3 regions of the Vibrio sp. A2-1 genome follow, and region 2 is predicted to be linked to each of the others. Evidence: predicted binding sites of a transcription regulator. Region 2 holds the regulator's gene; each other region holds the start of a gene.

Evidence for each region. Region 2 encodes PurR, which represses purine synthesis genes. Its sites were predicted from a motif close to TNANGNAAACGTTTNCNTNA; they were not measured.
Region 1: a site for PurR is predicted at 4,428-4,447, ahead of L3V33_RS07835 (phosphoribosylaminoimidazolesuccinocarboxamide synthase). Genes of this name have one in related genera too.
Region 3: a site for PurR is predicted at 4,042-4,061, ahead of purT (formate-dependent phosphoribosylglycinamide formyltransferase). Genes of this name have one in related genera too.

The regions. Positions count from the first base shown of each region.
Region 1 is NZ_JAKKCO010000002.1:17,675-25,198, forward strand. Features, by position in the region: gene L3V33_RS07805 (DUF3334 family protein) at 1-188, shown strand, start outside; gene L3V33_RS07810 (DUF2786 domain-containing protein) at 397-1,086, shown strand; gene L3V33_RS07815 (OmpA family protein) at 1,229-1,897, shown strand; gene L3V33_RS07820 (tetratricopeptide repeat protein) at 2,055-3,128, shown strand; gene L3V33_RS07825 (hypothetical protein) at 3,294-3,482, shown strand; gene L3V33_RS07830 (SulA-like leucine-rich domain-containing protein) at 3,812-4,219, shown strand; gene L3V33_RS07835 (phosphoribosylaminoimidazolesuccinocarboxamide synthase) at 4,546-5,649, shown strand; gene L3V33_RS07840 (hypothetical protein) at 5,866-6,243, opposite strand; gene L3V33_RS07845 (helicase-related protein) at 6,447-7,524, opposite strand, start outside.
Region 2 is NZ_JAKKCO010000002.1:218,165-225,688, reverse strand. Features, by position in the region: gene L3V33_RS08680 (TfoX/Sxy family DNA transformation protein) at 48-638, opposite strand; cyclic di-GMP riboswitch class I at 766-851, opposite strand; gene purR (HTH-type transcriptional repressor PurR) at 1,022-2,026, opposite strand; gene torD (molecular chaperone TorD) at 2,343-2,990, opposite strand; gene torR (two-component system response regulator TorR) at 3,275-3,988, shown strand; gene elyC (envelope biogenesis factor ElyC) at 4,215-5,069, opposite strand; gene cmoM (tRNA uridine 5-oxyacetic acid(34) methyltransferase CmoM) at 5,185-5,970, shown strand; gene mukF (chromosome partition protein MukF) at 6,096-7,433, shown strand; gene mukE (chromosome partition protein MukE) at 7,414-7,524, shown strand, end outside.
Region 3 is NZ_JAKKCO010000003.1:375,080-382,603, reverse strand. Features, by position in the region: gene L3V33_RS13060 (cytochrome C) at 1-119, shown strand, start outside; gene L3V33_RS13055 (c-type cytochrome) at 116-700, shown strand; gene L3V33_RS13050 (RelA/SpoT domain-containing protein) at 853-1,629, opposite strand; gene L3V33_RS13045 (thiopurine S-methyltransferase) at 1,953-2,606, shown strand; gene purT (formate-dependent phosphoribosylglycinamide formyltransferase) at 2,801-3,976, opposite strand; gene cdd (cytidine deaminase) at 4,144-5,031, opposite strand; gene L3V33_RS13030 (LrgB family protein) at 5,389-6,066, opposite strand; gene L3V33_RS13025 (CidA/LrgA family protein) at 6,069-6,440, opposite strand; gene sbcB (exodeoxyribonuclease I) at 6,466-7,524, opposite strand, start outside.

The DNA of each region.
Region 1 (7,524 bases), 200 kb from region 2:
TCTTCTACCTAGAGCTTGCAATGGATAAGACAGAATTCATCCAATTGGAAGAATTTGAGATCGCTGAAGACGAATGTCCAGACAGTATTCTTGAGGCTACTCAGAAAAAAATGCAGGAAGCGAATAAGCCCGCTCAAAGTTCAGGTAATGATTCGGCAGCCGATCTACTCGATGAACTTGGTATCTAGTTTGCTAATGCTCTAGTTAATCCGGAAAATCGTGTCACTAACGCCATCAATACGCTTGATGGCGTTTTTGTATGACCCAGAAGCCGCCTCTTCCATCCTTCATAATGGCTCACCGCGTAATAACAAATGACTTTTGACTTTGCTGTTACCTGCCAAAACATGTAAAATGTCGGACTTTTCAAAATTTGCGGTAATGATTAAGTAGTCGATGGATAAGAAAAAAGCCCTAAAGAAAATTGCCAAGTGCCTTGAGCTTGGAAATTCTGCGAACGTCAATGAAGCGGCCAATGCGATAAAAATGGCGCATAACTTGATGCTGAAATATGGTCTCGAGAAAGACGATATTGAATTTATCAAGATGGGGAAAACTCAGTCCAGTCATCTGTTACCTGCAAATATCAGCTCTACACTGCTGCGTGTTATTCGTGGTATTAACACCAAGTTTGGCGTAGAAGCCGTATTACTGAACCACAAAGGCCTTAAGCGTGTGGAGTTCATTGGTGAAGCTGATCGAGCAATCTTTGCTGCCTTTGCTTTCGATATTATTTATCGCGAATTGAACGAGCATACGGGTCAATTCAGAAACAGCTTTGCAGGATCTGGTACCGGAACTCTCGAAGTCACTCGTCGTGTGAACTCTTACGTCTCTGGTTGGGTAGAAGGTGCGCTTGAAAAGTTGCCAATCATTACCCCGGACGACGAGTCAAACAACAAAATCAATAACTACATTGATAAAGAATTTGAAAATATTGACCGTGAAACCTTCAAACAACAACTCAGAGAAGCGATGAAAAACCTCACCGCTGACTATGAAGTTGGCTTGAAGAAAGGTCGTAAGCTTTCGGTAAACCGCCCTGTTGGCGGAACTCAAGCAGCTAAAAAAATCACCAAATCGTAGAGTATGCCATTTAGCTAAATCATAATGCTTGCTCTTTACATTTCCTCAGCACATTGTTAAAACCATCAATAATACTTATAGGACTATATGTTTGTCATTCGCAATCCATGCGTTTGACAGAAGTACATGATGGAGAAATACGTTGAAAAAAATCACACTAGCCCTAGCGCTTACTGTCGCTCTAACGGGTTGTCAGGCAACTCAACGCCAAAATGCTACAACAGGCGAATCTGAGACGAACTCTGCAACTCAAGGCGCTCTAATTGGTGCAATCGCTGGTGCCGTTGCTGGTGCTGCTACTGGTGACGATTCTAAAGATCGCCGTAAACGTGCACTCATCGGTGCTGCTGGTGGCGCAGCCGTTGGTGGTGGTATCGGTTACTACTTCGACCAACAAGAAGCTGCACTTCGTGAAGAACTCATGAACTCTGGTGTTCAAGTTGAACGCGTTGGTGAGAACCAGCTTCTACTTCGCCTAGAAAACGGCATTGGTTTTGGTTCTGGCTCTTACGCTTTAGAGTCTAGTATTCACAACACACTACGTGGTGTTGCTCGTATCTTAGTTGAATACCCAGACACTAGCCTAGTGATCGACGGTCACACTGACAGCACTGGCAGCGAGTCGTCTAACCAAATCCTTTCTGAGCGTCGTGCTGAATCTGTTCGTGCATTCTTGATCTCTCAAGACGTTGCTGCAGGTCGTGCCATTGCTCGTGGTAACGGTGAACGTTACCCTCTATGTGACAACAACACGTCTCAAGGTCGTGCTTGTAACCGTCGCGTAGAAATTCAAATCTTGCCGCTTAAGTAGCACGATTACAGCCCAGTTACCTTTATCTATTGAATTAACCACTATATAGTTGCTTGTCATTCGTATCGCTTATTTTAAGCGTTACGACTTAACACTCAGGCACATAGCGTATTCATCCTGATACATCGGGACTGGGCTTTTTTACGAGACTTATCTTTTGCTTATCCTATCCAACTTTCTGTCATCGTCATTTCTTAGGCCTCTATTTCTAGCCCTCATTTTTTCCACGATACAGTTGTCCATTCCACATTTCGTTCACGCAGAAAGCAGTGATGAATTTTCAATAAAGTCACAACCTCAAGAGTCACAACCTCAAGATCCAGTTTCTCAATACCAATTAGCTCAAGCTTATGAATCGGGTGTCGACGTCCCTTTGAGCACCAGCGATGCATTTTATTGGTACTCGCAATCAGCGGATAACGGCAATACAAATGCGCAATTTAGGCTGGCTGAATTATATTTATCAGGGACAGGTGTAGAGCAAAGCAACAAACTAGCTTTAGAATGGTTTATCAAATCAGCATTGCAAGGTAACAAACGCGCCTCAGTTGAGGTCGCAAAGATCTATGAGTCCTCGCTTGAGAAAGATCTACTCCAACCATTAGATGCAGCACAGCTATGGTATGAAGCGGCCCTAAAAGACAACCCTGATGCAGAAGATGGTTACAATCGCGTTCTGGAAGCACAATTTAACCAACAACGCGCCAAGCAGATCTCTTCGATTGAGCAGCTCAATGACGGCATCGATACAGAAGCCAGCACAAGCCAAGAGATGTCTGGTCAACAACGACCTAATCACGAGCTAACAAGCTCTGACTATATAAGTGGCGCAGTACTGGCCGTTTTAATTGCAATAGTGAGTATCAGCGCGACTCTGGTTGTATCGCGAAAGCGACAGATCCTGAAGTCTGGTGAGTTAAATCAGCAACAACAGACACTTGAAGCGCAGCTTAGCGCGAAAGACTTCACCATCAAACAGCAAAAGCGCCAACTTCAGACTATCTATAACGAACTGAAGAAGCAGAAAAACAACAAGAGTTTGAACAATTTTCAGGTAGCCTGTGCGCTATTTGGCTACACGCCTAGCTCAATTCCGGACCAGAAAAGCATCAAGATACGATACAAACAATTATCAAAGATCTACCATCCAGATGGTCACGGATGTGACGAAGAAATGAAACGTTTGAACAATGCGCTAAAAACCATTTTACAAAATGTTACAAAATCGTAAACAACTACACATATTAAATTTTCAAGGTCGCAAAGATATCGATTTTATTAGTGTTGCAATCGATCCCCCTCTCAAAAACGGGTAACAAACTATTAACTAATGGGTCTTACTTGTGTCATAATTTGCGCCGAAAATACACCTGACTTAAACAGGTGAGGAGAGAATATGTTCACAATAGAAGGCGTTTGTGATTGGTGCAAAAAGCCAAGCCTAGTTAAAAAGCACGACTACCTAGATGGTAAGTGTCATCATGCATGTAATGAGTGCAATGATATTGCAACCATTGATGTTCGCCAGTTCAATATTGGTGAAATGGAAATGAGAGCAAAACTCTCCCAAGCGACATTGAGATAAGCAACACCGTTGAAATATAAGAAAGCGCCTAAGGCGCTTTTTTTGTGTCTGTGGTTTTAGATTTTCTCTCTTCTCTCTTCTATACAGGCGTATACAGTACTTTTCTGTCAAACCACTGTATACACCTGTATAAAGCTCACATTTCTTCAAATTATGAGACAAAACAGAAAATTCATTCGAATTTAATTTATTAAATAATTTCAATCACTTAACAACATAACACTTATAACGTCAGACAGAATCGTCCAATAATCCCGCAAAAAACGCTTGATCTTATAAGCAACTAAAACTACTGTATACACATACAGCATGTATATAAGGACAGCAAAATGATTCAAGCACACGTTAAAGCCCAACACTCTAGCCCGCTAGTTCACTGCGCATTTACATCAGTTTCTCGTAAAAGCAAAAATTCAAACGAGGAAGCGTTATTTGCAAGAATGGCGTTGCTGTCCAACCAACATCAGTGGCTACTATTTACCGCTCAAACACCGAGACCATCCGCTAAGCAGCTGAAGCAACATAATGTTTGCTGCGACCGAGTTATTCATATGAAAGCCTCTCATCAAATGACTGAGGTAGAAACCGTAGAGAAAGCCATTCGCTCTAAGAATGCGAGTGCGATTGTGGCAAGTGCATCGATTGATCAATTCAGTCAGCAATACCTAAGAACATTAGGAATGCGCTTTCAGTGTGAAGTGTTCTTTATGGATGCGAATTCAGAGCGCATTCACTAAGCCACCTTGCTTAATAAAATTTTGGCTTAATAACATGTTGGCTCAAAAACATGGCCCACAAACATAGCTTAATCGTTTAGCTAACAAACTTAAGTTAACTTAACCGCATAGCTCCAAAACACAGTCCAAATATACTGCCTTCCCCTGCCCTACGATTCGCCTATTTTTTGGCGAATTGTTAGGCGGGGGTTTTTATTTAAACAATAGATTTAGCAATCGTTTGCTTTTTATCTGGAAGGAAATAGTAGATTGAGTATAATGCCCGTCTAATCATGTGCACACCGCACTTCTCTGTATGACGTTTGATAAAAGATAGGAATGTCTAAATGAGCCTTGCTGATCAAGTTCTTGCCGTAAATGATGACCTACCAATCCGTACTGACAAACCTGTCCACAGTGGCAAAGTTCGCTCAGTCTACTGGTTAACTGAAGAAGATAGTCAACGACTAATCAAAGAGAAAGGCTACGATGTAGCACCAGATGCGCCTTTAGCAATCATGGTGATCAGTGACCGTATCTCTGCATTCGATTGTATCTGGCGTGGTGAAGGTAATCTTAAGGGTGTTCCAGGTAAGGGAGCGGCTCTGAATGCTATCTCTAACCACTGGTTCAAATTGTTTAAAGACAACGGACTTGCTGACAGTCATATTCTTGATATCCCTCACCCGTTTGTATGGATTGTACAAAAAGCTCGCCCAGTTATGATCGAAGCAATTTGTCGTCAATACATCACAGGTTCAATGTGGCGTGCATACGCAAACGGCGAACGTGAATTCTGTGGTATCGAAATGCCGGAAGGTCTCGAGAAAGACAAGAAGCTACCTGAGCTACTGATCACGCCTTCAACAAAAGGGATTTTGAAAGGTATCCCTGGTGTTCCAGAAGCTGACGATGTGAACATCTCGCGTAACAACATCGAAGATAACTTCGCAGCGTTCAACTTTACTCAAGCAAGCGATATCGCACACTACGAGAAGCTGCTAAAAGAAGGCTTCAACGTTATCAGCCAAGCACTCGCGAAAGTCGACCAAACCTTTGTGGATACAAAGTTTGAATTTGGTTACGTCAACGATGCTCAAGGTAAAGAAAAGCTGATCTACATGGACGAAGTCGGTACTCCGGATTCATCTCGTATTTGGGATACTCAGGAATACAACAAAGGCAACATCGTTGAAAACTCTAAAGAGGGTTTCCGTCAGTTCTTGCTTAACTACTTCCCTGATGCAGACATCCTTTTGAACAAAGAACGCATGCCAGAACGTGAAGCATTAGCTCGTGACAATGAGTTACCTCTTGATTCACTGATGTCTCTGTCTCGTACTTATCTTGATATCGCAGCGAAAATCACAGGTGCAGAGATCGTACTGAGCGAAAATCCTAAGCAAGAAATTATCGATGTACTGCGTGCTGACTATGGTCTAGTTGACTGATTGCATTCTAGAAAGCGAGTAAGCTCGTAAACACAAGTTCCAGATACTAAAAGGGCCTCATCATTATTGAGGCCCTTCTTACATGTGCGGTTTTAATATTCTTTAAGCTAGCTTCTAAGCTGCATGCTATAAGCTCTAAGCTCTAAGCTCTAAGCTCTAAGCTCTAAGCTCTAAGCTCTAAGCTCTAAGCTCTAAGCTCTAAGCAATACTGAGAGATTACAGCTTGATAGTAAACTCTTCTCCAGTATTCTCGGCGATCACCAAATGACTGCGCGTCTCAATGTACTCTATCTGCTCTTCTTCAAGAGAATATGGCATAACAACTTTGAGCTCATTGATCCCTTCCAGCCTAGCTAGCTTAAGTAAGGTAACAATGTTCGACTCATCACTTTTACGCGTCGACATTGATTTTAATGCCATCTGCCATAAACGATCTTCAGGGCTTGCTAGCTCTTTAATGCTATCTCGCCAGACGGTACTGAATACTGGTGCAATTGTGGTTAGTGCTTCCAGAAAAGTCCATTTTTTACTGCATGAGGCGCCAAGAAAGGTTGTGTAATCGAACTCTACACGCGTCTCTATCTGTTTATCCATGATGTCCCCCGACACTTTGACAACACAATATACTCAATATCTATCAACTCTTTCTTTATAGCAATAGGATATAGAAGAATAGTCTTTTATGACCTTTTGATTGGTTAAAAAGGCATATAAAAATCAATTTTGTAACAAAATAAGCACTGAATAATCATATATGCACCTATTTGATTAATATTTTAGAGATAAAACTTATCTATCTATTTTATATCAATTATCCGGCTCGCTTTTTTGTATTGAATACGCCAGCCAGACCATGTAGGCAGCTCCCAGCGTTTTGGTGATAACTTTCGGCTACCCGATTGATAGTGCACGTAAATCAGCTTTCGCGCGGGCAAGTATTCTACATCGAGTTGTAAGTCGGCAAGGCTCAGTGCAAACGGGTATTTTTCAGAGAACTCTGAATAGAGCCATTCTGGGATACCATCAAATGGAATGTCTGAATGTTCAAACATTTCTAGCTCGCTGACATCGGTAACCCCTAACACCTCAAGCTGTTGTATAAACCATAGTTCAAAGCTAAGTTGCTCGATCTCAGGAGTATATTTTGTTTGTTCATCGAGCCCAAGTTTTACATACAACTGCCAGTGTCTGATTTCTTGAGTACGATCCTTTGCAAAACCGGGCAGTTGGACGCCTTTTAACACAAGATCGACAATAGGCTTTAATGATAGTTGCCCTTCAGCCGCGACGAGCTTGGTCGCAATTGTACGGCCTGCGTACACCAAAGCCATTTCGGTAAAGACTCCATCATCATTTACTCTTGTTTCACCTTGCTCCCACTCTCCGAGTTCAGCTTCAATGATAAGATCAAGAGGAATAGGTGCCGTGACCGTCGCTAAGGTCAGTGTTTGCTTAACACCTCTTCCCGGCAAACTATGGGTATCAAGCACCAACATCGCTTGTGCATTGTCCGGGAAACGATTCTGACGGCCGAGTACTACCTCTAACACTCCATTGGCAAAGGCTTCTTTCCTCTTCAGTCGGCACACAAACACCAGCTCAGGATGCAAATTCACAATAGTCTTAAGCAGTTCAATACGTTGGAAACGTGACGCGACTTCTAACTGAGGAAGTTCAAACACCTCACGCATTTGCTTTGCCAGCCCTTGTGCTTCATTCAGTGCCTGTTGGTCGATTTCTAAATGCGGATAATCGCGACCACGAACAATCTGAATCAACAGGCTTAGATCACACCCTTCCTTTTCTTGCTGAGCCAGCGCTTCCAAATGTTCTGCATTGTTTGGTAATTGGTACAAGCGAGCAGGAACGGACAAC
Region 2 (7,524 bases):
CCGCAGTAAATGCGGCTTAGTTATATAGATAATTTGCACTGACAATGTTAATTGACGCGATTGATAAGCTCTTCACGACGCTGCTGCGGTATAACAGACCAATGTGTGCCATTGATCGCGCCTTCTAACGCCCAAAGTAGTTCAATACTGACAGAAGACGCATGTGATTCTTTGATGGCGTTAAATGCGTTTACAGAGCCAGATTCATATAAACGTTCTACGGAATCGATCCCTGCTTTTTTCAACATACGCTCAGTGGCGAGTCGAAGGTTGGGCAGATCTTTGAGTCGAGTAGGCTTAGCTGAAGATTGCTCAGCTTTTTCTTCTTTAGCAAAACCCAGAGACGTCGTTGCAAGCTGCAAGATTTTCTCTTGGTCTTGCCACAGGCCTTCGGGTAAAGCGAAATATTTAGTAACGACAGGGAAACCACGTTTTTTGTAGACGTACGGTTGAAACCCTTGTTGTTCGAACTGTTTCGTTGTGCATTTGTCTGCTCGTATGTGCAGCTGGTCATTTACAACCAGAGCAAACATAGTGTCATCAGCAAAAAGACCGAAGCCACCAAACATCGAGCGTGATTTTATTTTTCCTAGGGATTCAAATAATTTCATTGAATCCTTTAGTATCGGTTTATCCATGTTATTTATCTCGGTGTATTTGAACTACGCCACCAAATAAGCAGGTCCGAGAGATTAGCAAAATGTTGCAATTAAATTGTCAATTAGCCGTAAATTACTAAATTATTAGTAGTTACTGCATTTTGCCATCGGTAACCCCGCTACCATACCAACGAGTGGTTTAGGCCGGAAGCTTTGCGTCTCACTCTTTCAAGTGATTTGCCCTGTGCGTGACTGATTGAATAGAATAAAGTTTTTGTTGAATGAGGCTCACACTTGTTATTTCAAAATGTGATATTGCTTCAATTAATGATCTTTCCAGTATGATACCAGGTTCATTCATGTTGTTGATAAAAAAAGCGCACCTAAAGGTGCGCTTAATTATATTAAACTGAATTTATCAATTAATTTAACGTTTTAACTGTGCTTCGCTCAACAATTTCAGGGTGCATTTCGAACACACGCTTTTCATGGTCTTTATCTTTGATGCGTTCTAACAAAATTTCGAAAGCGTTCTTACCAACACGACGTTTGGGTTGGTGAACCGTTGTTAACGGCGGAGAGAAGTATTCAGCCAACTCGATGTTGTCATAGCCGATCACTGAAATATCTTCAGGGATACGAATTCCTTTCTCTTGCAATCTGCTCATTAGGCCGAGTGCCATCGTGTCGTTAAAACAGAATACGGCCGTTGGGCGATCTACCATCTTAATGATTTTCTCTGCAGCAAGAACCGCAGTATCACACTCGAAGTTACCTTCAATGATCATGTTATCATCGGTAGCAATCTTAGCTTCGTTGAGTGCGCGTTTGTAACCCGCGATGCGTTCAACACATGCCGCTTTGTCTAAGTGGCCACTTAAACAAGCAATCTTGGAGTGACCGTGCTCAATGAGGTATTTGGTCGCTAGGTAACCACCTTCCTCAGAGTTGTCGATGATCTTATCTGCTTGAGAACTCTCAGGGCCCCAATCCATAATCACTTTAGGAATGTCAGCGTGACGGTCTAACATGCCTCTTAGCTCTTCAGTTAGGTCAGAACACATAACTAAGATGCCATCTACACGTTTCTCTGCAAGCATTCGAATGTAGTCACGTTGCTTCTCATAGATACCGCCCGTATTACACAGAATCAAAGTGTAACCTTGACGGTAGCAGTAGCTTTCAACACCATCGATAACTTCAGAGAAGAATAGGTTAGTTGATTGAGTAACTAGCATGCCGATAGTGCGGGTTGTATTGCACTTCAAACTACGAGCAACGGCACTTGGTGCATAGTTCAGTTCGTCTACGGCTTTATTTACTTTTTCTTGCGTCGCTTCTGCAACAAAGCGAGTTTTGTTGATTACGTGAGAAACGGTTGTTGTTGATACGCCTGCTAAGCGAGCGACATCTTTTATAGTGGCCATGGTTTTATCCTATTAGAAGCTACTTTCCCAAAGTACGGAATGAAGTAGCCGTTAAGCTACCTAACTAAGAGCTTAAATTTGTAGGGCTCTTTGGGTACTAAAGTGCTAAAAAACAAAAAACCGCTATTGAGCGGCTTGTCTTAACACCGAAATGCTCAAAACTATAATAAGCATAGCATTTCGTGAATGTTTCATATTTTATCGTTTGCGGTCACAATTTTAGACTGACTAGAAATTACTCGCAATAAAATTCACCCGGAAATCCGGGTGAATTGTCACATTCTTCTGAATTTATTTAACGAGTCATCCAATAAGCTTATTCACCAGCGAGGTATTGGGTGTCCAATTTACAGAATGCAAGTAGCAGAGATGAGACTGATGCGTAGAAACCGAATTCGTCAACGTCATGACATTTAACGTTGAACTTTGGTACCCAAGTAAGAAGTTGTTGCTCGATAAATTGCTGTTGAACAATGAACGATTTCTCTAGCTCTTCTTCAAGTTCCGTTTCATTAGAACGGATGATCAAGTTGCCAAGGAAGTCGAGTGCGATAGCGATGTGGTCAGCTGGTTCTTTTAGGTCTTGGTTCACCACTAAGTTGTGCTTGGCCATGATCTCTTCCATATCTTTTGCTGGCTTATCATTCAAAAGGCCAGTCTCACCGATATACATAGAAGCGTAAGGAAGTGCGCCATGCTTATCTGTTTTTAAGAATAAGTCACAGAAGTCAGCAGACAATTCTAGTTGAGCATCCTCACGCGTTTGTAGGCGGTTTAGCGCATCCACTAGGCTATCGATCGCCGGCTTTAGTGTTTCATTTTCGCCTAAACCAGTTAGGAAAGAACGAATTTCAACAGAGTGGTAGTGATCGAGTTCTTCTTGAGTGAGCTCTTTAGCGAATAAGCTTGATAGCCACCAGTATATTTCTGCTCTTTGCTCGTTGAACGCTTTCGTATCTTTCATTTCTTAGATCCTGATTTAGTCTTGTGGTGTTACTTATATGCATCTTGAAGTTACTTGTGCAAAGCACACCAAGGCTGAATAACAAGGTTATTTGCGAAACGCAAAGTTACTCGTTAGTAGTAATGCCTATATTGAATTGCGATGGACGATAAATAGCAAGGTTTAAGATTGTCTTGTATCAAAAAAGATCCATGTTTCTGGCTTTTATCTTGTGTACCACTAGAATTGTTACGAGTTATGAATAGAATAGTCACTGAAACTATTAAATAAGAAAAGTGGTGTAGATGAGCTATCACGTATTAGTCGTAGAAGATGATGTGGTAACCCGCAGTAAACTGGTCGGATACTTCCAGAACGAAGGTTACACAGTAAGCGAAGCGGAAAGCGGCGCTCAAATGAGAAACGTGTTAGAAGATAATAACGTTGACCTCATTATGCTGGACATCAACTTACCAGGCGAAGATGGATTGATGCTAACTCGCGAATTACGCAGTCAATCAGACATTGGAATTATTTTAGTTACTGGACGCACGGATAGCATCGACAAAATCGTTGGCCTTGAAATGGGCGCTGACGATTACGTTACTAAACCCTTCGAACTTCGCGAGTTATTGGTTCGAGTTAAAAACCTACTTTGGCGCATTTCTGCCGCTCGTAAAACAGCAGCAGGTAAGGTTGAAGAGACTGAAGACGAATCTGTGGTTCGTTTTGGTGAGTGGACGTTTGATATCCCTCGTCGTGCGCTAAGCAAAAACGGCGAACCGGTAAAACTGACTAAAGCTGAATATGAACTGTTGGTTGCGCTCTCTTCTTACCCTAACCAGGTATTAAGTCGTGAACGCATTCTGAATATGATCAGCCACCGAGTGGATGCTCCAAACGATCGAACTATCGACGTGTTAATCCGTCGTATGCGTGCGAAGATGGAGTTTGACCCTAAGAATCCACAAATTTTTGTAACGGTTCACGGTGAAGGTTACATGTTCGCTGGTGATTGATTTCCTTTAGGAATGACTAATCAACAACGATATTTAAACGTAAAAAGCCGAGACATCATTGATGTCTCGGCTTTTTTATTGCTTAGCTTTTACTGTTTACGAACTGGAAACCTGCAAATTACTTGGTTAATCAGTTTTGCCTATCTGGTCGAGTCTACAGATAAAACTATGTTTACAGGTAAGATTATGTCTACTGATAAGATCCAGTTTACTTATTCGGTTGAGTTTATTGAGGCTGCGCCGCAGAAATACCACCGTCATCTTCAACTAAGCGAGATGTTTCAGGAACAACAATGGGTTCTTCAACGGTGTCATTACTTGTATCAAGCCAATCACGCAGGCTTTGCCACATCAACCCCATTGTTTCGTGCCAGTAACGCTCAGTTTGCTCAAGGTAAAGAGCTTTGGGCATGTACTTATTCCAAGGTTCAACAATCCCTTCTTGTGCAAGGTAGTTGGTTGGTGCTGGTAATGGCCTCATGCCGGCAGCATGGAATTCATTCAATGCGCGAGTCATATGGCTAGCGGAAGTTACCAGTACCATTCTTTTATTTTTAACGAACGCAGCGGCTTGGCGGGCTTCTTCCCAAGTGTCTTTTGCTGTTTCAAGCAGAATGATATCGGGCTTTGAGACACCTAGTGCCAACGCAACTTTGGCCATCATTCTAGCATTGCTCACTTCAGTGCCTGCGCCATAGCCCGACAAAATGAGTTTTGCACCAGGGTAAAGGCGTAGAATACGAATCCCTTCACTTAAACGCATTAGACCGGTGCGACTAAGCTCTGATGTTGGTGGGATTTGGTCGTCTACGACGTGACCACTTCCGAGAACCATCACGTAATCGATGGTTTCATCGACAGGTAAAAAAGCGGTGTGTTGCCTTTCCATTGGCATTAAAAGTTGATTAGAAACTGGCTGGAAAGCGATGAGGAAAATACCACAGAGGGCTGAAAGGGTGATTAGGCAACCCGTCTTCCTTTTGGTAGTAAACATCACTAGGGCTAAACCCAGAAAAGCGAGAATTAACATTGCTGGCAGTGGCATCAGTAACGAAGACACTACTTTTTTCAGCTCAAACATATCCGAATAGTCCGAAAAAACATCACTTAGTAGTAAAAAGAGACATCGCCTCTTTATTCCTGAAATTCCTGTGACAGAATAGCAGGCACGATAGGACATAATAACTCAAGTAGCCGTGACTGAAGACCGTAATTTCGACGATATTGCCCACAAATTTGCAAAAAATATTTACGGCTCTGACAAAGGAGAGATCCGTCAGATCATCGTATGGGAAGATTTAGAACAAGCTTTGAGCAAATTTGAGCAATCAGCTTCGCCGCTGCATGTGCTTGATGCTGGAGGCGGCCTTGCGCAGATGTCGCAAAAAATTGCATCGCTTGGGCATAACGTTTCTCTTTGTGACCTCTCTTCTGAAATGCTGAAGCTAGCAGAAGAAAGTATCAGCGAGGCGGGTTTGTTAGATCAGTATCGATTCATCCATTCTCCGGTACAAAAAGTCGCAGAACATCTCGATGAAAAAGTCGATTTTGTGATGTTTCATGCGGTAATGGAATGGTTAGCCGATCCTAAAGAGGCGCTTGATTTATTGTTGGAGCAAGTAAAACCCGGTGGCGTTGCTTCGATAATGTTTTACAACCACCACGGATTAGTCCTGAAAAATGTGATTTGTGGCAACATTCCTCATGTATTGAATGGGATGCCACATCGAAAACGGTTTAAGCTGCAACCACAAAAAGGCTTGAAGCCAGAAGAGGTTTACCAATGGATAGAAGACGCCGGTCTAGAAATCTGTGGTAAATCAGGCATTCGTTCTTTCAGTGACTACATAGGTAATATGGAGTACATGGGCGATTACCAATTTGAAGATGTATTGGAACTAGAAAAACAGCTATGCCGCCAAGAGCCATATCTGTCACTAGGCCGTTATATTCACGTTTGGGCTCAAAAACCTGCGCAATAGCAGCGGTGAATGTGGTAAAAGAAGCCACAACATGCGCTATGCAATCGTAACAAGCCCGCGTCATAAAGAAATAGGCGTCATATCTAATACGTTCGATATGACGAAGAACAGTAACAGGAACCACAATGAGTGAAATGACTCAAACTGCCGAAGAGCAGCCAATTGATGAGTTGGTGGGCTGGGTCAAGCAGCATGATTTTTCATTAAACTTGCCACCAGAGCGCTTAGCATTTTTGATTGCTATCGCAGTACTAAGCAATGAAAGGTTCGATGAAGAGTTGGGCGAAGGTGAACTGCACGATGCATTTACCATTGTCACTCGACTGTTTGAAGATACTGGCGAAGCGTCTGCGTTTCGTGCCAACAATGCCATCAATGAGCTAGTTAAACAGAAGTTGATCAGCCGCTTTACCAGTGAAATCACCGATGGTGCGAGCATCTACCGCTTATCACCGTTGGCCGTTGGTATCTCTGATTATTACTTACGTCACCGTCAGTTCTCTAAATTAAAACTGTCTATTCAGCTTTCTATGGTTGCCGATGAGATGGCAAAAGCCATTGAAGCTGCGCAGAAGGGCGGAACTCCGGGGCATTGGAAAAAGAACGTTTACGGCGTGCTCAAATATTCAGTTGGTGAAATTTTCGATCAGATTGATCTTAACCAACGTGTTATGGATGAGCAGCAACAAACCGTTAAGCAGCAAATTGCCGACCTTTTAAATAAGGACTGGCGAGAAGCGATTAATAACTGTGAAGCTTTGCTATCAGAAACTTCTGCGACGCTAAAAGAATTGCAAGATACCTTGCAAGCGGCGGGTGATGAACTGCAAACACAGATCCTCGATATTCAAGAAATTGTTTACGGTGACGATGAACTCGAGTTCGTTGGCGAAACCCTGTTCGGTTTGCAAATGAAGCTTGACCGAATCACCAGTTGGGGTCAGCAAGCAATCGACTTGTGGATCGGCTACGACCGCCACGTTCACAAATTTATCCGTACCGCTATCGATATGGATAAAAACCGTGCCTTTAGCCAGCGGTTGCGTCAGTCAGTCACCGACTACTTTGATGCGCCTTGGTTATTGACCTACGCCGATGCTGAGAAGCTGACAGATCTTCGTGATGAAGCGCTCGTGCTTCGTGATGATGAAGTGATGGGACAAGCGCCAATCGACGTTGAGTACGAAGAATTTGAGCAAGTGAATGATCTGCTTTCAGAACGAATTGCAGAGATGTTAAAAGCTCATAAACAGCAAGGCGCGCCAATTGACCTTGGCCTTGTGTTACGCGATTACCTCGCAGCACACCCTCGCACACACCATTTTGATTTAGCCAGAATTGTTGTCGACCAAGCCGTGCGCTTAGGTTACTCAGCGTCTGACTATCAGGCTATTCAGCCGGATTGGCAGGCAATCAACGATTTCGGTGCAAAGGTACAAGCAAATGTCATTAACAAGTACTGATGATTACATGCCAGAGAAACTGGTAAAAGCGATAGCGAACCCACTGTTCCCTGCGCTAGATAGCATGCTGCGTTCAGGTAAGCATGTTTCA
Region 3 (7,524 bases), on a different contig from region 2:
ATCCGGTATTGGATTACCTCAGTACTTACTATCAAGACAAAGGCATCGATATGAACAAGTATCGTCGTAAGCCTATTGATAGCGCCTTGATGCCACCTATGCCGGGAGACAGCCAATGATCTTCAATCGATTAAAGCGGACCTCTCTTGTAAATGGAATTGTTGCGAATGGAGCTGTTGTTATTAGAGCTGTAGTTAATAGAGCTGTTGTTAATAGAGCTATTGCGATAGCTGCTGCAGCAGTAGTTTTGTCGTTGTCGGCGTGTACTGACGAACAGCCGAGCACTGAAGATAAAGTTGCCTCGCGAGTCGAATCATTGGGCATGGAGTCAGAACCAGCGCCGAAGCTTAAAGCGGAAGCTAAAACTGAGGTTGAAACTCTTGTCGATAGCAAGGTAATCACTGAGGATTACATTCCGAGCTTAGTTGCAGGTGAAAAGTTGGTTCAGAATCTATGTAGTCAGTGTCATGGTGACAAGATCATTCCCTTCGTACAATCTTATCCAAACATCAAAGGTCAGAAAGCAGGGTATATTCTTAAGCAGCTGCGCAATTTTAAAAGCGATGAGCGCCAAGATTTGTACATGCAGTCGGTGGTGAAACACCTTTCGGATGAAGACTTACAAGATGCGGCGGCGTTTTATAGCACGTTGAAGCCATTGGATTTATACAATCGCACTAAAGAGTATTATCACCAATAGGTGAGGCTTTCTGGGAAGTTGGTTAAGTAGGTTTTATGAGATTCGATAGGTAAAACAGTAGATAGCGATAGGTGAAAAAGTAAATAAAACAAAGGGCTGCGATTATGCGGCCCTTTGTCGTTGTTGTTTGTGATAAGCGTTTATGCCAGTGGTTAAGCCGCTTTGATGTGCGTGGTAATGTATGGTTGCCATGCTTGTTGATAAAGCTCTAAAGATTGGCGTCTTAAGCTATTAATTTGTGCCGCTTCAATGTCATTGATAGGGCGTTGTTCTGCAATTGCGTGACGCTCAATGCCTTGGATGATTTCGTAAAGCTCGTGCTCAGGGCCACTTTTCACATCAGCAATCGCTTTTAAGTGAAGTTGAACCTCTGCAATGATGTTGGTCTTTGGCAAACGAACCAACAAGTTAAGGTCACGGTAACCAGAGTCGGCTGGTGATTTAAACTTGTTTTTCAGCTTAACAACGTCTGCTTCACGGCTTAGCGCTTCGTAAACTTCAACCAAGCTCTCTACATCGTTCGCGATGATAGTTGCACGGGCTAAGTCCGTAATTTTTGTCACATCACCATCAAGCTCAAGGGCGATTTTTTCTTCTGCACGAGCTTGAGATTTAACGCCAGCAAATAACGCTTCAGAATTGGTGAGTAGGGCAGTACTTTTACAGATAGTTTCTAGTTCAGCTTGGCCTTGATGCGCTTTGCTGTACAGAATATCGAAGTCGGTGTAAGGCTGAGTCGGGCGTGAGTCGAAGGCTTTGATGCCGTAAAGGCCGCTCAAACTATGACGGAATACGTTTGATGAAACTTGGTTTTGCGCAGGGGTGCGCGTTTGATCAGTCGAACTTGTTGAAACAGGTGCTGCTGCGAATGCAGGCGCTCGGCTCAATACCAATAGCATTAGGGCCGTCGTACGGAGAAATACACTCATTCAAACTCCAAAATACAAGGTTACAAAAACGGGTAGTCAAAAGGGGTAACCAGTAACGCATAAGAGTAAAAACAGCTTAACTAAACTCACTACATATTAAATGGGGCTAGCTAAGACAGAAACCAACTCTAACGTTTAATATTGCTTTAAAATGTGAAGATATAGACAAATAATCCAACCGTTAGTTCCGCAATTATCAGAACTTTGAACTTAGCCAGTTTCTGATTTTATCGAAACCAATGTGGTACTTTAAACCAAGCTAAGGTTGCTCTTACCTCTCTATACTGTACCCTTGTATTATGACTGTTTAACATGAACGAAAGATGAATAATCCTGAATTTTGGCACAATAAATGGGCAGCCAACCAAATTGGTTTCCACCTCGAAGATGTAAACCCACTTCTGATTAAATTTTGGGAAAAGACTGAGCCTAGCTACGAGAAGAGTGTGTTTGTTCCACTTTGTGGCAAAAGTGAAGATCTGATTTGGCTAGCTTCAAAGCATGAAGATGTTCAAGGTGTCGAGTTAAGCCAGATAGCGGTTCGCGCATTTTTTGCAGAGCACCTTTACACCCCGACTGTGACTCAAATCAGTGGTCAGCACGAGCTGTATCAATTTGATGAACTGAACATCTACACGGGTGATTACTTCTCAGCGCCAATCCAGCCTGTCGATACCATTTATGATCGCGCGTCTTTAGTCGCATTGCCTGAAGAGATGCGAGTGCAGTATGTAGAGCGTTTGAAACAACGACTGAAACCGGGTGGTAAGATCCTTCTAGTAACTCTGGATTACGACCAAAACGAGATGGCAGGGCCTCCGTTTAGCGTACCTAAACTAGAGATTGATCAGTTGTTCGCGGGATACAAAATCACATTGTTGAATCAAGATATTGCAGACGATGAACATCCGAAGATTGCCAAAAAAGGCTTGTCTCGATTTAGTGAAGAAGTGTACTTGATTGAGTCAGACGCTTAAGCGCAGTGAACTCTCTAGCGAAAAAACCGCTTCAATAAAAAAGATAACACCAACAAAAAGACGGGCTCGATAGCCCGTCTTTTTTATTGTTCAGATTTGAAGTCGTGATTGTTCAGATGCGAGAACGTAATGGTTCAGATCTGAGTTAGTCGTTACTAATTAGTAGTCATTAGCTAGAAAATGGTAATTAACAGCTAGTAAATCACTTTTACTTTAGACGCGCTCTCAATTGCATCTTCAATCGCTGTCTCAGTGCTGTTACGACGAGTAAGCGCCACACCTAGACGACGGCGACCATCGATATCAGGCTTACCAAACAAGCGAACTTGCGTTTGTGGTGCGTCTAGAGCTTCTGTAAGACCTTCAAAACGAATATTGGTTGAAGTGCCTTGACCAAGGATAACCGCTGATGCACATGGACCGTATTGCGTGATTGATTTGATCGGCATACCAGTAAAGGCGCGTACGTGCAGTGCGAATTCCGATGAGTCTTGAGACATCAGAGTCACTAAGCCAGTATCGTGTGGGCGAGGGGACACTTCGTTGAAGATCACGTGGTCGCCTTTAACAAACAGCTCGACGCCGAAGATACCGTGACCACCTAGTGCATTAACCACTTGTTCAGCGGTGTATTGCGCGGTTTTAAGTGCATTGTCTGACATGACTTGTGGCTGCCATGACTCACGGTAATCACCATCTTCTTGGCGGTGACCGATAGGCGCACAGAAATGAACGCCATCAACAGCGCGAACGGTTAGAAGCGTAATTTCGTAATCAAAGTCGATGAAGCCTTCAACGATTACGCGACCCGCGCCAGTACGACCGCCTTCTTGTGCGTAGTCCCAAGACTTTTGAATGTCTTCTTCTGTTTTGATAACGCTTTGGCCTTTACCTGAAGAGCTCATTACTGGCTTAACAACACAAGGCATGCCCACGAATTCAACAGCGGCAGCGAAGTCTTCAAAGGTGTCTGCAAAGCGGTAAGGAGAAGTGCTCAGCTTTAGCTCTTCTGCAGCTAGGCGACGGATACCTTCGCGGTTCATCGTTAGCTTCGTCGCATTTGCAGTGGGAACGACATTTAAGCCTTGCGCTTCCAGCTCTACCAACTTGCTAGTGGCAATAGCTTCAATTTCAGGAACCACATAATCTGGTTTTTCAAGTTCAATGACTGCTTGCAGTGCATTGCCGTCTAACATGTCTAATACATGACTACGATGTGCAACTTGCATTGCGGGTGCGTCTGCGTAACGGTCACATGCAATAACTTCCAAGCCTAAACGTTGGCACTCGATAGCAACTTCTTTGCCGAGTTCACCTGAACCTAATAGAAGTACACGAGTAGCATTTTCACGAGTAGCAGTACCAAACATAGAAATTCCTTCCGATCTTTTGAGCGATTGATTGAAAACGGGGTGATCATACTTATTTCAATGATAAAAGCAAACGTTTGCGCAAGTTGTTGCGTTAATTACAGGTATAAAAAAAGCAGCCTCGTTAAATAGGGCTGCTTATTTAAAATTTTGTTAATTAGATGTACTTAGATTGCTAAGTAAGTCACTGGAATGTCGGGATTAATCGCTTCTAATGTAGATTGCGTATCCGCTAGGTGACTGATGCTACCTTCGGCAATTTCAACCAACGCTGCACTTTCAATCTGTTCAAAATCGAAGCCAGCCAGTTTAAGTTGAATCAACGCCACTTGTAGAGGAGGTAAGCTCGGGTTGAACGCTGCATTTTCAGCGTAAGCACCGGTGAAAACCTCACCCGACGTCAATTGCAGTGAAACACCACTTAGGTTTTTGGTGTAAGGAGCATGGCTGCGGTTTAGTGCTGCTAGCGCTTCTACAACAATAGGCGTTGTTTCTTCAGTCGTGTGCTTATGATCAAGCTTGGTCATTAGGCCAGTCGTCACACCTAAGTCAGCAGGGCCGAATGAGTCTGGCAGGTATTCTTGCAGAGACATTTCATCACGTTGTGGAAGCTGAACCTTAAGCTCTTTCGCTGTGGTCAGTTCGTTCATGAATTGACGACAGTGACCACAAGGGCTGAAATTGATTGTGATATCAGAGATACCTTGCTCGCCTTTCATCCAAGCGTGGCTGATTGCAGATTGCTCAGCGTGTACTGTTTGGCCAAGTTGAGCACCAGCAATTTCAAGGTTTGCACCAAAATACAGAGTGCCAGACAAACCACGCACGATTGCACCAACATAAAAGTCAGATAGCGGAGCGTAAGAATAGGCTGCGGCAAAAGGAAGTAGCGCAATACGTAGCTCGTCATCCGCTAAACCACTCGCTTGCAGTAGGCTAGCAAATTGTTCTGGAGACAATGTCGCGTCAAAGTTGTCTGCTAATACGATGTCACTCAAAAGTGCTTTGATTGCTGTTGGAGCACTTTCCAGCGCCAGGGTAATACGACTGTTCATGTTGAATCCTTAATTGACCTTAGGCTTTAATTCTATGCAATGCTCAGGAATTTTCTGTGACTTTGATCACTACTGCGTTGTTGTTGTTACATTGGTTTGCATAATTAGAGTGAGGTCACAGATGAAATCGATTGCAAGAGTAAAAACTACCATTGATATCGCACTTATTGCTTGAAATTGAGTTCGGTTTGTCACGTATTGATGAATAAATGAGAGAAAAAAGCCCAAGCTATCACTGAAATAATCAGGTTATGCTTGGGCTTATTGATATCTGTAACGCTTAAAAGTCGCGAACCAGTGAGTTTAGCTATTTACCAACTCATCGATTAGAGCGCGTATAAACTGTAATCAAAGTGGTTAAGAATAGAACCAAACCACGAGCGAAAATATACTCGGTGCAATGATTGAGGTGATAACCCCACAAAGAACCAATGCCAACGAACTGAATGCAGCATCTTCCTGATTCTTTTCAGCACAGGTCGCAGTACCTAAAGCGTGAGACACGGTACCCATGGTTAAACCACGCGCGATAGGGCTCTTAATGCCAATGAGATTGTAGATTGGGTAAGCAAAAATTGCCCCAAACAGACCAACAATCAATACCAGTATTGCCGCAATTGCTGCTTCACCACCTAAATGGCTCGACACTTCCATAGCAATTGGCGTGGTGACTGACTTACCTAATAAACTCGCAATCAAAGTTAAGTCCGCTTTAAAAGCCACTGCGATTAATGCTGTCGTTGTCATCGACATCACACTACCTAGCGTGCAAGCAAAGGTGATGATGCGCCAGTTGGCTCTGATTTGAGGTAGCTGTTCGTAAAGCGGATAAGCAAGGGCAACAACCGCAGGCTGCAGCATGTAGGTAATCCAGGTGTTGTCTGCATAGTAAGTCTCAAACGGTACTTTGAAGAACGTGAGTATCGGAATGATGATACCAATGCTGATCAGCAGGGGATTACACAGCGGTGAGTTTACTTTTTGACTTACCCAGCGAGCAAACAGGAATACCACGATGGTGAGTAGAATCCACATGATCAGTTACCTCTCGAAAGCAAGCGGTCTAAAAACCATGATAAGGACACCAACACCAGCAACGTGCCACCAACGGCGCTCGCCATAATTGGCAATGCGTTCGCGATGAGCATGTCGAAGTGATCCATCAACCCAACACTGATCGGAACAAACAGTAAGATCATTAGGCGGATAATCAAGCTTGCACCGGGTTGTACCCAGTGCGAAGGAACAATACCAATCACCATGGCGGCAAACAGAATCAACATGCCAAAAATACTGCCTGGGATTGAGGTATCCAAAAAGTGCTGTAACGCGTTACCTGCTGTAAGTGCACCTATGATTAAGGTGAAGGAGATTAAGCAGTAAACCAGCTGGATCAATCTTTCTTTCAAAGTGTTACGTCTCTTGATAATGGAATTAGCTAGCTAACTTTTCTACGTATTGATAAACCGACTTCAAGATAGCCATTTTCTTCTCGTCGCTTTCATGTTCATGCGCGAGGTTTTCAAGGTTGAGCATGTACTCTTCTAAACGGCTCTCATAAAACTCACGACAATGGTTCGCCCATTTCAATTGCTCAGCTTCGTCGAGCGTCCATGGGAAATGACGAGCACGGTAACGGAACAGTAACGATTTAATACGTTCATCACCGAAGGTGATGTCTAAAGCTGCCAAGTTATTTGGGTCAGTTTCGCGAATGATGTTCATCGCTGTTTTATCAGCAGGTGAAAAGAAACCGTCGTAAAGGTGTGTATCAACATCATCACTCTTTTCGTACTCTCGTTCTTGTGAGTACAGGCCGATCAGTTTTTCGCGGATCTCTGGGTGTTCGCGCAGCAGTGCCAAGTTCTTCAAGCATTGTTGACGATCGATACCGATGGTTTCGGCATTTTCAGCCGTCAGTGTTTTGGCTGGAGCAAGAATAGGGCACTTGTTCAGTTGAACCAATTTAATTGGTACGGGTAGCTCGTCTTCACCCAGTTCACTGCGTTTGGTGTAGAGTCTGTCTCTGAGTTCATCAGCGTCCAGTTCTAACAGTGGGCTTGGATCTTTGGCTAAATCAACCACGATAACGGCATTTTGATTGGTTGGGTGCCAAGCCATAGGCACAATCCAACTTGTGTAGTTGCAGTCACGGCCAAACATGCCCGAAACGTGCATCAATGGTGTCATGTTTACAATATCAACCAGGTCATTCAGCTTACGCTTATGACGCATGTTGTAAAGGTAATCGAACATCTTAGGTTGTGCAGCTTTCAGCTTCTTCGCTAACTCGATGGTCGCAATAACATCGGCCATCGCATCGTGCGCGTTCTCATGTTCAATGCCGTTTGCCACAGATAGGTGTTCTAGTTTGAAGCTTGGATAACCTTCTTCGTTCTCTGGCCAAACAATGCCTTCAGGACGCAGTGCGTGAACAGCGCGCATTACATCTAATAGATCCCAACGTGAGTTGCCGTTCTGCCAGCTCCACGC